3 regions of the Glutamicibacter sp. BS14 genome follow, and region 2 is predicted to be linked to each of the others. Evidence: predicted binding sites of a transcription regulator. Region 2 holds the regulator's gene; each other region holds the start of a gene.
What was found. Region 2 encodes LexA, which represses DNA repair genes until DNA is damaged. Its sites were predicted from a motif close to TCGAACANNTGTTCGA; they were not measured.
Positions count from the first base shown of each region.

Region 1 (4,190 bases), 980 kb from region 2:
GATGTTGCACCCCAATGCGGACGGTAGCATCTTCATTCCCCTATTTGACGAGTCGTCCACCAATGGCTGGGAAATGGTAATATCCGGTCAGCACCCGTCTTTTAATGCATATAGGGAACGGCTACCGGGGCAGGGTGGGCCGAACGGGTCACCCTCGATGGCAGGTCGTCGAACGGGGTCTCAGATGCTGAGTGGAGAGCCTGGTCGCAGGTGGTACCCGTCTTTGACGTGTGAGTAGTCTCGTGCTGTTGTTACTAAGCCGGAATCGTCGAATGAAAGTACTGTGCACCCCGAAACCGTCATTGGTTTGTCCTGGATAAACATGACGACCCAGTACTCGACGGAGGCTGAACTTCCATCCACAAGTGGTTCACTGAACCATGTCTCTGCCGGTTTGGTTTCCTCCGCGAAGCATTCCTCCAGATAAGCGCGCAGGGCGCTAGGCCCGTGCAATGGCCTAAACATCGAGGCCCAGTGGTAACCGTCCTCAGCCTGCAGTTCGACAATTGCGTCTGCGTCCTTAAGCGGCCATGCCTTGGCCCATGTCCTCGCCCAGCGTTGTGAAGCTTCGATAGTTTGCATGTTAGTTTCCTCGTGACTTAGATGAGTGGTGGCCGCTGGTTTGTTCGAGAGGATGAGCAGCCCAGTTCCCATAAGACAGGCAGTCGTTTGCAATGATACTTTCGGCCGAGCGGATTTACAGCGTAGGTTCTTCTAGCTTAGCCCCGTGCTGATTTACTCACGTTTCGCCGTAAACAGGTCCTCTAGCGGAGCGCCCGTAAGGGGAACCTCAGCTGGTGCGCTGTTTCCGACACTGATAGTCGAAAGTAACTTGAGCGACAGGATTTGCCAGTAGCGTCCTGGTGCATGCTTGTACATTGGTCCCATGCGAGCCATTGAAACAGTTCACGCAGAACCACGCGACTCGGATGATTCGCCCTGCTATCGAGTCAATTTTTGGGAACAACCTCCTCCTGAGTATGGCTGGAACTTAGATGCTTTTGTACTGGTTGAAGTGCAGGACAGATCAGAGGCACTCCGTTGGGTGGAGGAGCACGCGAATGGGCGGCCCTTCGGACTGTTCGCAGAAATAGGTTCCAAGCCCGAGAAACAGCTCGGTGCTCCGCGAAAAGCATCTCTTGTACGTTTACTCGGAAACAATCCCAATTCCGGCTAAACCTGCGAGGGTCATTAACAATTGGCGTTCGGATCGCAGCGCTAAATAACGTTACGCGCGCTCCCAGCAGAGGAATGCTTAGCGGCCATCCTAATGGCATGTAGCGCGTTTTGTTCTCCGTACTCGGCAGTCCGTGCCTGATTACTGACGGAAATAAGGGTCACTGGCAGAAGGCGAGCCCGCCTCGGTTGGTTCCCACCCGTGAAGCCGAGCCATGCCTATTCCGCCTTCAAAGATGTATTCAACCCAGATCACGGCATAGCGGCCGTGGCGGTTTGCTTCTGCCCATGAGAGGACATCGACGATGCTCTCTGCGTTTTCTATGCGGTACTCGGAGCAGGCACGGTCTTCGTCCCAGAAATCTACCCGATACATGGGATCTGGATTTTCCTGACTGACGTATCGAGGATCAACGAGAGTCGCCTTGATTTTTTCTGCACTCATGCTCACAACCTATCCCGTTCGAGGATAAGCAGGTAGGAATTCCCGACCTGTCTCGTAAGCTGGTCGCGTACAGGAACACACCACGTGCTGGCTTGAATTGCAGAAGTTTCATGGATTCACAGGAAAGCCGGACGTTCCGTATGCCCCGTCCGGTGTATTGACCGGTGAGGGGGCGTGAAACGGAACGATCTGGCGCTACGTCATGATGTTGCTAATGCGGATTTAGCAGATGGAGGCTGCCGGTTGGGCGAACTCCAACGTTAAGTGCGGCAGGCTGGCAGAGGTCGGTGGATCTCGACCGGTTAGGTGATCCGGCAGCCAGCGTATTCGACCATAAAGCCCATCGGTTCCAGTCCGGAACAGCAGGCTTCCCGGAGGTTCGGCATAAGCCGGCGTTGAGGCAGCACACCAGCGGGGAACGCGGAAGCCGGCCAAGTCCATCCCGTGAGCGCGGAGTTCCAAGGGCAACCGCAACCTCGAATGGGAGGACGAGGTCCCGCCCTTGTTCTCAGCGTGGCCCGTTCACCGGTCGCCTTTTCGGACGAATGAACGAGCACGCATAGCGCTCGCCGTGCGCCGGATCGGGGCTTTGGAGAATTAACTGTGAGTTGCGTCCATTCGTACACGTATTCGAAGTAGTTTTCGATTAGTATGGCCTCGTGGCTATTTCATCGCAGAGTAAAAGAACTGATCTGACTCGCCTGGTCGTCAAGGGTGCACGCGAGCACAACCTGAAAAACGTGGACATTGATCTCCCGCGTGACGCAATGATTGTCTTTACCGGCCTTTCCGGTTCGGGCAAGTCCTCCTTGGCCTTCGACACCATCTTTGCCGAAGGCCAGCGCCGCTACGTCGAATCGCTCTCTGCCTACGCCCGCATGTTCCTCGGCCAGGTGGACAAGCCCGATGTGGATTTCATCGAGGGACTGTCGCCAGCGGTGTCCATCGACCAGAAGTCGACCAGCCGCAACCCGCGTTCCACCGTGGGCACGATTACCGAAGTGTACGACTACATGCGTCTGTTGTGGGCACGCGTGGGCCGTCCGCATTGCCCGATCTGCCACGAACCGATCTCCAAGCAGACTCCGCAGCAGATCGTCGACCAGCTGATGGAGCTACCGGAGAAAACCCGCTTCCAGATCCTCGCCCCGGTAGTGCGCTCGCGCAAGGGTGAATTCGTCGACCTGTTCGCGGAGCTCTCTTCCAAGGGCTTCGCCCGTGCCCGCGTTGACGGCACCACCATCCAGCTGAACGATCCGCCGAAGCTGGCCAAGCAGGTCAAGCACACCATTGAGGTGGTCGTCGACCGCCTGGCCATCAAGGAAGATGCCCGCCAGCGCTTGACCGACTCCATCGAAACGGCCCTGGGCATCGCCGAAGGCCGCGTGCTCGCCGACTTCGTGGACCTGGACGAGGATGATCCCCAGCGCGTGCGCGCGTTCTCCGAGAACCTGGCCTGCCCCAATGAGCATCCGCTGGCCATCGATGAGATCGAGCCGCGTACTTTCTCCTTCAATAACCCGTTCGGTGCCTGCTCGGCCTGTTCCGGCATCGGCACCAAGCTGGAAGTCGATGAGCACCTGATCGTTCCGGACGGCGAGGTCACCTTGGCCGAGGGCGCGATCGCCCCATGGTCGCTGGGCAAGGCCACCACCGAATACTGGAACCGCTTGATCGAAGGCCTGGGCCATGAGTTGGGCTTCACCATGGACACCCAATGGCAGGACCTGCCGGCTGCTGCCCGCGAAGCGATCCTGAACGGCAAGGACCACAAGGTGGTCGTGCAGTACAAGAACCGCTTCGGCCGCGAGCGCAAGTACTCCACCGGCTTCGAGGGCGTCATCTCCTACGTGCACCGCAAGCACCAGGAAACCGAATCGGATCACGCCCGCGACCGCTACGAGCAGTACATGCGCCAGATTCCGTGCCCTACCTGCGGCGGCGCGCGCCTGAACCCGGCGTCGCTCTCGGTATTGGTGGGCGGGCGTTCCATCGCTGAAGTTGCCGCCATGGACCTGCGCAGCGTCGCGGAATTCCTCTCCACGATCGTGCTCACCGCGCGAGAGGCGCAGATCGCCGCGCAGGTGCTCAAGGAAATCGACGCGCGCATGAAGTTCTTGCTGGACGTCGGACTGGAGTACCTGACCCTGGAACGCGCTGCTGGCACCTTGTCCGGCGGCGAGGCGCAGCGCATTCGCCTGGCTACCCAGATCGGTTCGGGCCTGGTGGGCGTGCTCTACGTTCTGGACGAGCCGTCCATCGGCCTGCACCAGCGCGATAACCGCCGCCTGATCGACACCCTGCTGCACCTGCGATCGCTGGGCAACACCCTGATCGTGGTGGAGCACGACGAAGACACCATTGCCGAAGCCGACTGGATCGTGGACATCGGCCCGGGCGCCGGTGAGCACGGCGGCGAAGTGGTGCACTCCGGATCCCTGGAGGGCCTGAAGCAGAACACCAAGTCGCTGACCGGAGACTACCTTTCGGGCCGCAAGCAGATCGACATCCCGTCCAAGCGCCGCAAGATCGACAAGGAGCGCAAGCTCAAGGTGGTCGGTGCCAACGA
Region 1 covers NZ_CM167801.1:2,200,040-2,204,229, forward strand. The annotation lists gene AC1Z36_RS10445 (nuclear transport factor 2 family protein) at 181-654, opposite strand; gene AC1Z36_RS10450 (hypothetical protein) at 1,319-1,621, opposite strand; gene uvrA (excinuclease ABC subunit UvrA) at 2,281-4,190, shown strand, end outside.
Region 1: a site for LexA is predicted at 2,240-2,255, ahead of uvrA (excinuclease ABC subunit UvrA). Genes of this name have one in related genera too.

Region 2 (4,190 bases):
GATGCCGGCCTTGTTGCCCAGTGCCACGCGCAGTACTTCGCCAATGGTGATCGCGGTGTCCTCGACGGTGTGGTGAACGTCGATGTGGGTATCGCCGGTTGCACGCACGGTGAGATCGATGAGCGAATGCTTGGATAGCGCAGTCAGCATGTGGTCGTAGAACGGCACCGAGGTGCTGATCTCAGAGACACCGGTGCCATCGAGGTCCAGTTCAACGAATACGGACGATTCGCTGGTCACGCGTTCCATGCGGGCGCGACGTGCGCCAATCAATTCGGCAGACATGTCTTCCTTCGCTTGTCTTTGATTACTTCTGCGAGCCGAGCAGTTCGGCAAGTCGTTCCAAGAAGGCTGTGGTTTCCGATTCGGTTCCTGCCGTAACACGCAAGGTTCCCGGGATTCCATTGTCGCGGATGATGATGCCGGCTTCCAACAGGCCTTCCCAAATCTTGTGGGGGTCTTCGACGCCACCGAAGAAGACGAAGTTGGAGTCGGAGACCGATGGCTTGAGGCCAAGTTCCTTCAGGCGCGCGACGATGCGGTCCCGCTGGGACTTGATGTCCTCGACCTGGGCCAACAGCAACTCGATGTTCTTCAAGGCCGCGATGGCGGTTGCCTGGGTCACTGCCGACAGGTGGTACGGCAGTCGCACCAAGCGGATGGCATCGGTGACTTCTGGCGCAGCGGCCAGGTAGCCTACGCGCGCACCGGCCAGGCCGAAAGCCTTGGACATGGTGCGCGAGACAATCAGCCGCTGGCGGCCTTCGAGCAGGCTCAGCGCCGAGGTGGTGCTGGCCAAGGAGAACTCGGCGTACGCCTCATCCACGATCACCATGCCGTTATGCTCGCTCATGGCTTCATATACCGCGGTGATGACGTCCAGGCCAAGGGCCGTGCCGGTGGGGTTATTCGGAGAGCAGAGGAAAACGATGTTCGGCTTGTGCTCGCGAACCTGTGCGGCTGCGGAATCGGCGGACAACGTGAAATCTGCGGCGCGTTCACCGGCGATATATTTCGTGTCAGTACCACTGGCAAGCAGCGGGTACATGGAGTAGGTTGGGCCGAAGCTCATCACGGCACGGCCGGGGCCGCCAAAGGCTTGCAGGATTTGCTGCAGGATTTCATTGGAACCGTTAGCGGCCCAGATATTGTCCTTGGTGAGCGAGTGGCCGAGGTAATCGGCTAGGAGTTCGCGAAGCTCGGTGAACTCGCGGTCCGGATACCGGTTCAACATTGCCGCCGCCTTGGCCACCTCTTGTGCAATGGCATCGACGACTGTCGGTGGCAACGGATGGGTGTTCTCGTTGACGTTCAGCTGGATGGGCACGTCAATTTGTGGTGCGCCATAAGGGGATAGCCCGCGGAGATTCTCACGCAAGGGCAGCTGACTCAAAAGTTCACTGCGGTCATTCACGCATCAAGTCTACGTGCGCAGCGCGCCTGCCGGTGAATCCGCTACGGCCACAGGTAACAAACTCGAAGCAGGCTGGGGAAGCTAGCCGGCAAGGACCGGAATCGACAAGGTTTCGCCAACCTGGATTTCGCTGCCGGTCAGGGCATTGAGTTCGGCGATGTGGCCCACTGCCGAGGTCACGTCGTAACCGGTGGCGTAATCCCGGGCCAGGCTCCACAGCGTATCCCCTGGAATAACGGTGACATCAACGGTTCCGACTCCAACAGGAGTATCGGCTGCGGCATGCGCGTCAGAGGCAAACATGGAGATGAAGAAAGCTGCGGCGATGGTGAGTGCGAAAATGGGCATACCCACAAGCACGGCCCATCCGCGACGGTTGATGCGGATCTTCAGTGGTGCCTGGGTCTGATTTGAGTCAAGTGCGACGGTTGCCATGACTTTGTCTCCTCAAGAAATTCAAGTGATGCGAATTTGTATTCGAAAGCGTAGATTCGAAAACTTATTCGAACCTCGTATATCTGTTCTAACAGAGGTTTGCGGAACTTGTCCAGAAGTTTTCGAACAAATCTTTGAAAGAAGCTCGCTTATCTACTAAGATTTCGAAGTAGACGAGCAATGAAAACATCTCACCATCTAGCGCCGACAGTTTGGACTTACGAACTTTCGAATGATTGCTAGGGAAGGCAAAATCTCATGTCAGCTTCACAACGCACTCCCCGATCGAATGCACGTTCGCTGACGATTCGCCAAAAGAAGATCCTGGAGACGATCCAGCGGTCAATCGGCAAGAACGGTTATCCACCATCGATGCGTGAGATTGGTGACGCAGTAGGGCTCAAGAGCCTTTCGAGCGTCACCCACCAGCTGAGCCAGCTGGAAAAGCTCGGCTATATCCGTCGAGATCCACGCCGTCCGCGCGCAATGGAAATCCTGCTGCCTCTGCAGCTGGCCGAAGACGCCGAGAAGGCCGAAGTTTCGAAGCCGGTCGAGCCAGATGCCAGCGAAGACGCCAAGATCATTGAATTGAGCACTTCCGCTGACACCACCATGGTTCCCCTGGTTGGCCGTATCGCTGCCGGCGGTCCGATCCTTGCCGAACAGTCCGTCGAAGATGTTTTCTCGTTGCCTCGTCAGCTCGTAGGCCACGGCGAACTGTTCATGCTCAAGGTTTCCGGCGATTCAATGGTTGACGCTGCGATTTGCGATGGCGACTGGGTAGTTGTCCGCCGCCAGCAGACGGCGGACAACGGCGACATCGTAGCTGCCCTGCTCGATGAAGAAGCCACGGTAAAGACTTTCCGGCAGCGTGACGGGCATACCTGGCTGCTTCCGCAGAACTCGCGCTACGAACCAATTTTGGGTGATGCCGCAACGATCATGGGACGCGTCGTCTCGGTGATGCGCTCGCTCTAGAATACGTACGGTCATTGCGCCGGTGCTTGGCACCAGCGCAATTCTCGTTTAACCCGCTATTGGCCGGCGTTCAGCTCGAATTGAGCGGCCGCCGAGAAGATCATCCAGCGTTGGATTGCCGCCGAAAGCCGGCGTGGTTCCTGGTCAGCCAGATGGCGCGCCGTTGCCATGACCAGCCTCCTGGCCTGCTCCCGGCTCCGGGCTTCTATGCGGACATCATTACCGGCGAGGGCCAGATATCGGCAGAGTATCCCCGCGAACAGGTTGCCGTCTCCCCCGCTGTTGAACGAGAGGACCCCGGCAGCAGTTGACAGCGATTTCGTGGTGGCATCGATCAGTACTTTAGCGTGAGCCAGATCAGCAGGCTCGCCAAGCTCAAGCAATGCCCCGAGCACCAGGCCCTGGTTATAGGTGTAGACCGCTGGTTCCACGGCGTGTCCCTGCGTGGTCAACCGAAGTCCGTCCAGATACAGTCCTCGCTCCACGCTGAACAGATTCTTTTCCAGCCACTGGAGAAGCTCTCGCGCGGTCTCTTTCTCCCCGGTACGGGCAAAGAACAGTGCCGCCGGCGCGTTGGCTGGCGTGTTCTTGAAATCCCGCTTTCTGGACCAGTACAGGCCGCCGTCCAGCACCCCATCCATGCCGGCATGGAGCTGCCGTCCCAGCGTCCGAACTGCCGCCTCGGCAGGACGGCTCCTGTGTCCCGTCACCAGCTGCGTGAACTCTGACAGGCGGCCGCTGGCCAGGGCAAGCCAAGCCATGTCGTCGAAGAAGTAGTTGGGCAAGATCCCGAAGTTTCGAATTCGAATGCCGCGCAATAGGCCGTTGGCCCGGGCAAGCGCTTCGCGCGCCCGGTGTTCGTTGCCTTCGTCCCAGTACGATCGGCCCTCATCGATGATGGCATCCAGATAGTGCGCCTGCCACCAATAGTTCCACTCCGCAAGCGGGTGCGCGAAACCATTGAGATTGCTGAGCATGCTTCCGTCGCGCAACCGATGCGCTTTGCTGTAGCTCTGTCCAATCCACGTTCCGGGCAACCCCATGAGGCGATGCCCGAACCGCTGGTGGGTGTCGATCGCGGCTTGGTGCGCCAATTCCTGCATGGACTCCATGGTGCCTTCCGATTCGAGCTTCATCAGTTCTTGTCACAGACCTTAGTGCATCTGGAAGCATCATGCTGGTACCGGTTAAAGAACTTGAGCTGTCCCGAAGGACAGCTCAAGTTCATACTCTGGCCGCGGCTATTTCCCGCCCGGGTTCAATCGCTTGAGAACACCAGTGATGACCTTCTTATCGACAGTCGGCCACATCGGCGGCAGGGTAGCTTTCAAGAAGCTGCCGTACCGCGCCGTGGCCATGCGCG
Region 2 covers NZ_CM167801.1:3,180,116-3,184,305, forward strand. The annotation lists gene hisB (imidazoleglycerol-phosphate dehydratase HisB) at 1-285, opposite strand, end outside; gene AC1Z36_RS15045 (histidinol-phosphate transaminase) at 308-1,414, opposite strand; gene AC1Z36_RS15050 (LysM peptidoglycan-binding domain-containing protein) at 1,496-1,849, opposite strand; gene lexA (transcriptional repressor LexA) at 2,108-2,827, shown strand; gene AC1Z36_RS15060 (glycoside hydrolase family 76 protein) at 2,884-3,963, opposite strand; gene AC1Z36_RS15065 (ATP-dependent DNA helicase) at 4,069-4,190, opposite strand, start outside.

Region 3 (4,190 bases), 1.4 Mb from region 2:
CCATCGGCCACCGAGGAGCCCAGTTCCATGCCTGGTCCCGAAGAGCCGGCCTGCACCAGCACCGGGCGGCCTTGCGGGCTGCGCGGCATGTTGATCGGGCCCTGCACCTTGAAGAATTCGCCCTCATGGTTGATCGGATGGATCTTGTCGGTGTCCACGTACCATGCCGACTCCTTGTCGTTGGTGACGGCGTCGTCTTCCCACGAATCCCACAACTGGTTGGCTACCTCGACGAACTCGGTGGCGCGGCGGTAGCGGGTGGCCGGATCCGGCGCGCAGTCCATGCCGAAGTTCTGGAAACCATCGGAGCTGGTCACGATGTTCCACCCGGCGCGGCCACCTGACATGTGGTCCAGTCCGGCCATCTGGCGGGCCAGGTTGTAAGGCTCCGAGAAGGAAGTGGAAACGGTTCCGATCAGGCCAATGTTCTTGGTGCGTGCTGCCAGTGCGGAAAGTACCGAGATCGGCTCGTAGAAGCCGTTCATCTTAATATCGCCGCGCATTACGGTGTTGGCATGGACGATGTCGCCGAAGAAGATGGCGTCCAGCTTGGCGTCTTCAGCCATCTTGGTCAGGTCGTAGACGAATTCCAGGTTGGCCAGCTCTTCGGAGCGCGAGCCATCCATGCGCCACGAATCCTTGTGGTAGCCAGCGGGGAGCATGAAGGTCGTGAGCACCATGTGCTGGGGGTTCTTGGGAGTCATTGAAACTCATCCTTTCCTGCGGATGTGACGGGAAGCACTGAGTCCATGGTTTCAAGAGTCTCTAAAGTCGTAAATGGAGAACTTTTGCGCCATAGCGTTCAGAAAAATTGATGTTTGGTGTTAAGAGCTGGTCCGCGTATCAACTGATACGCGGACCGGTGCCGGGGTTCAGGCGTTCAGCTTTGCGTTGGACGGCGCTGACGCGGCTGCCTTGGGAGGCAGGGCGGCGCCTTCCGGGCTGATGCGGATGGCGACCAGTCCGACGATCAGGATTGCCACCCAGAAGATGCCTACGGCGGTGATGCCGAAGCTGACGGCCAGCGCGGTGCAGATCATCGGGGTGAAGCCGGCCCCAAGGGTCGAGGAGCCCTGGTAGGCCAGTGAGGCGCCGGTGTAGCGGACATCAGCTGGGAACAGCTCGGAGATGTAGGCGCCGATCGGTCCGGCCAGGATGCCCTGGATGACGCCGTTGCCGACGATGACTGCAACTGCGAAGCCCCAGCCGGTGCCGTTGCTCATCAGGAAGACTGCCGGGAAGGCCCAGAGGATGCCGGCGGTGCCGCCGATGGTCAGGATCATCTTCCGGCCGTACTTGTCCGAGAGCTTGGCGGCCAGCAGGCAGATCACGATGGTGACCATGGCCGCGTAGCCCTTGGTGTTCAGCACAAAGGAGCGGTCCACGCCCTGGGCCGCTGCTTCGGAAACGCCCCACGAAGTCAGCACGCCCTGGCAGGTGTAGAAGCCAAGGGAAGCGATCAGGGTGATGATGACGGTGCGCGAATGGTTCTTCAGCACCAGCGAGATAGGAGTCTTGCGCTCCTGCTTGCGCTCGGCGGCCTTGGCATCCAGCTCCTGGAAGACCGGAGTTTCTGCGACCTTCAGGCGGATCACCATGCCGATGATGATCAGGACTGCCGAGAAGATGAACGGAATGCGCCAGCCCCATTCCAGGAACGCATCACCGGTGGAGAAGGAGATGAAGGAAACCAGGAAGGTGGCCAGCAGGCCACCGGCCGGTGCGCCGGCGTTAGCGAAGGAAGCTGCGAAACCGCGCTTGGAAGCGGGTGCATGTTCCAGGGCCATCAGGGTGGCGCCGCCCCATTCGCCGCCAACTGCGACTCCCTGGACCACGCGGAGCAAGACCAGGATGACCGGGGCAGCTGCGCCAATGGTTGCGGTAGTCGGCAATAGGCCAATGGCAACGGTGGCTACGCCCATCATCATCATGGAAAGCACCAGCATCTTCTTGCGGCCAAGGCGGTCGCCGAAGTGGCCGAAGACAATGCCGCCCAGCGGGCGGGCAATGTATCCGACGGCCAAGGTGCCGAAGGAGGCGAAGAGTGCCAAGCCCGGGCTCAGGTTGCCGAAGAAGACCTTGTCGAAAATCAGCGACGCCGCAGTGGCGTACAAGATGAAGTCGTAGTACTCGATGACGCTGCCCAAGAAGCTGGATCCGAGAATGCGGCGCAAATCCTTGGTGTTGAGGGAGTCGCTTGGCTCCATTGCCGGCACTGGCTGGTTCTGTTGCGAGTCGGACACGTCGAGAACCCTTCCTGATCGCTGATGTGACTTAAGCCATAGTGGCTCATTTCACTAACCTTGTCCACTTTTTACGCATTTTAAGACGGATAATATTTTCTTTGGCCCTTGAAAACCGCGTAATCTTGCGGGTTTGGAAAAATTCTTCGGCCCAGAGCTTGATCTGGGTCACATGAGTTATATAAACTGATGCACAGAATATATTTTTGAACCCGCTCAGCGGGACGCCCGATAAGGAGCAGCGAAGATGAGTGCACGCACTGGAGAGCAGTACCTGGCAGGGCTCAAGGATTCCCGCGAGGTCTGGCTGGGCGATCAGCGCATTGACGTTACCGAGCACCCGGCATTTGCCGGCTCGATCAACGGCATGGCCGCCTACTTCGACTACCAGCACAAGTACGCCGATGACTGCCTGATGAACGACGAACAGACTGGCGAACAGCACAACGTCTCCCTGCTGCGTCCCAAGAACGCAGAAGACATCGCCCGCCGCCACCGCGCGTTCGACCGCCTGGCCCGCTACTCCAATGGCATGCTCGGCCGCACCCCCGACTACGTCAACGTGGTGCTCGCCGGCCACGCCTCGCGCCCGGACATCTTCGCCAAGTCCGGCGACCCGGTCTACTACGAGCGTCTGGAGAACTACTGGCGCCATGTGCAGGAAAACGACCTGGCGCTGACCCACACCATCGTGCACGCGGCCATCGACAAGTCGGTTGGCGAACTGCAGGGCATCAATGAAGAGCTGACCTTGCGCGTGGTGGACCGCACCGCTGAAGGCCTGATCGTGCGCGGCGCGAAGATGCTCGCCACCCTGGGCCCGATCGCCGACGAGCTCTATGTCTACCCGGCGGTGCCCATCCAGAAGGGCTACGAGGAATACGCGCTGTCCTTCGCGATCCCGGTCGCCACCAGCGGCGTGGTCTCGGTCTGCCGCGACCACTACGGCGTGGACCAGCCGGTAGTGGACAAGCCGTTCTCCTCGCGCTTCGACGAGCAGGATGCGGTCATCATCTTCGACGACGTGCTGGTCCCTTGGGATCGCGTGTTCATCGACGGCCAGCTCGATGTCTACAATTCCCTGAACGCCGGCACCGCCACCGGCAACACCCAGCAGCAGACCGCCATCCGCGCCTCGGTGAAGCTGGAGTTCGCCTACGACCTGTGCGTGCAGATGGCCAAGGTCACCGCCACCGACAACAAGCCGGACACCGCATCGATGCTCGGCGAGATCTATTCCTACCTGCGCATCGCCCGCGCCGTGATCCACTCGGCCGAGGTCAACGCGTCCGAATGTGGCGGCGGGGCGTTCTTCTGCCACGACGACATCTCCGCGCTGCGCACCATGATGCCCATCTGGATGGCCCGCGTGAACGACATCATCAAGTCCATGGGCAGCCACAACCTGCTGGCCACCCCGACCGCGGCCTCCTTCGAGGACCCGCGCCTGGGCCCACTGCTCAAGAAGTACCTGCCGGGAGCCAACGGCATCGCGCCGGAGGAACGCGCCAAGATCTTCCGCACCGCTTGGGACTTCGCCGGATCCGCCCTGGGCAGCCGCATCGAACTGTACGAGCGCTTCTACCTGGGGTCGGTCAGCCGTGCCCGCGGGCTGGATCACCGCAAGGCGCAGATGAAGGGCGAGACCGGTGCCTTCGAGGCGATGTTCGCCGAGGTGGGCATCAGCCCGGTGATCGCCGAGCAGGCCGCACTGGACCTGGACGCCGCGGCAACGCGCGCCTAGGGAAGCAGGAAAATCATGGCTAACCCGACGCCCGATGTGCTCGATGCGCTGCTCGAGCACCTGCTGGAAACCCAGTACGGCCAGCTGCCGACGGCCACGATCCAGCGCGTGAACCAGCGCCTGCTGGATTCGGTGGGCGTTGGGCTAGCAGGGCACCGCGCCGACGACATTGCCGGACTCATCGAAGCGGCGCAGGCCTGGGG
Region 3 covers NZ_CM167801.1:732,912-737,101, forward strand. The annotation lists gene AC1Z36_RS03480 (NtaA/DmoA family FMN-dependent monooxygenase) at 1-704, opposite strand, end outside; gene AC1Z36_RS03485 (MFS transporter) at 873-2,243, opposite strand; gene AC1Z36_RS03490 (4-hydroxyphenylacetate 3-hydroxylase N-terminal domain-containing protein) at 2,491-3,987, shown strand; gene AC1Z36_RS03495 (MmgE/PrpD family protein) at 4,003-4,190, shown strand, end outside.
Region 3: a site for LexA is predicted at 2,438-2,453, ahead of AC1Z36_RS03490 (4-hydroxyphenylacetate 3-hydroxylase N-terminal domain-containing protein). Genes of this name have one in related genera too.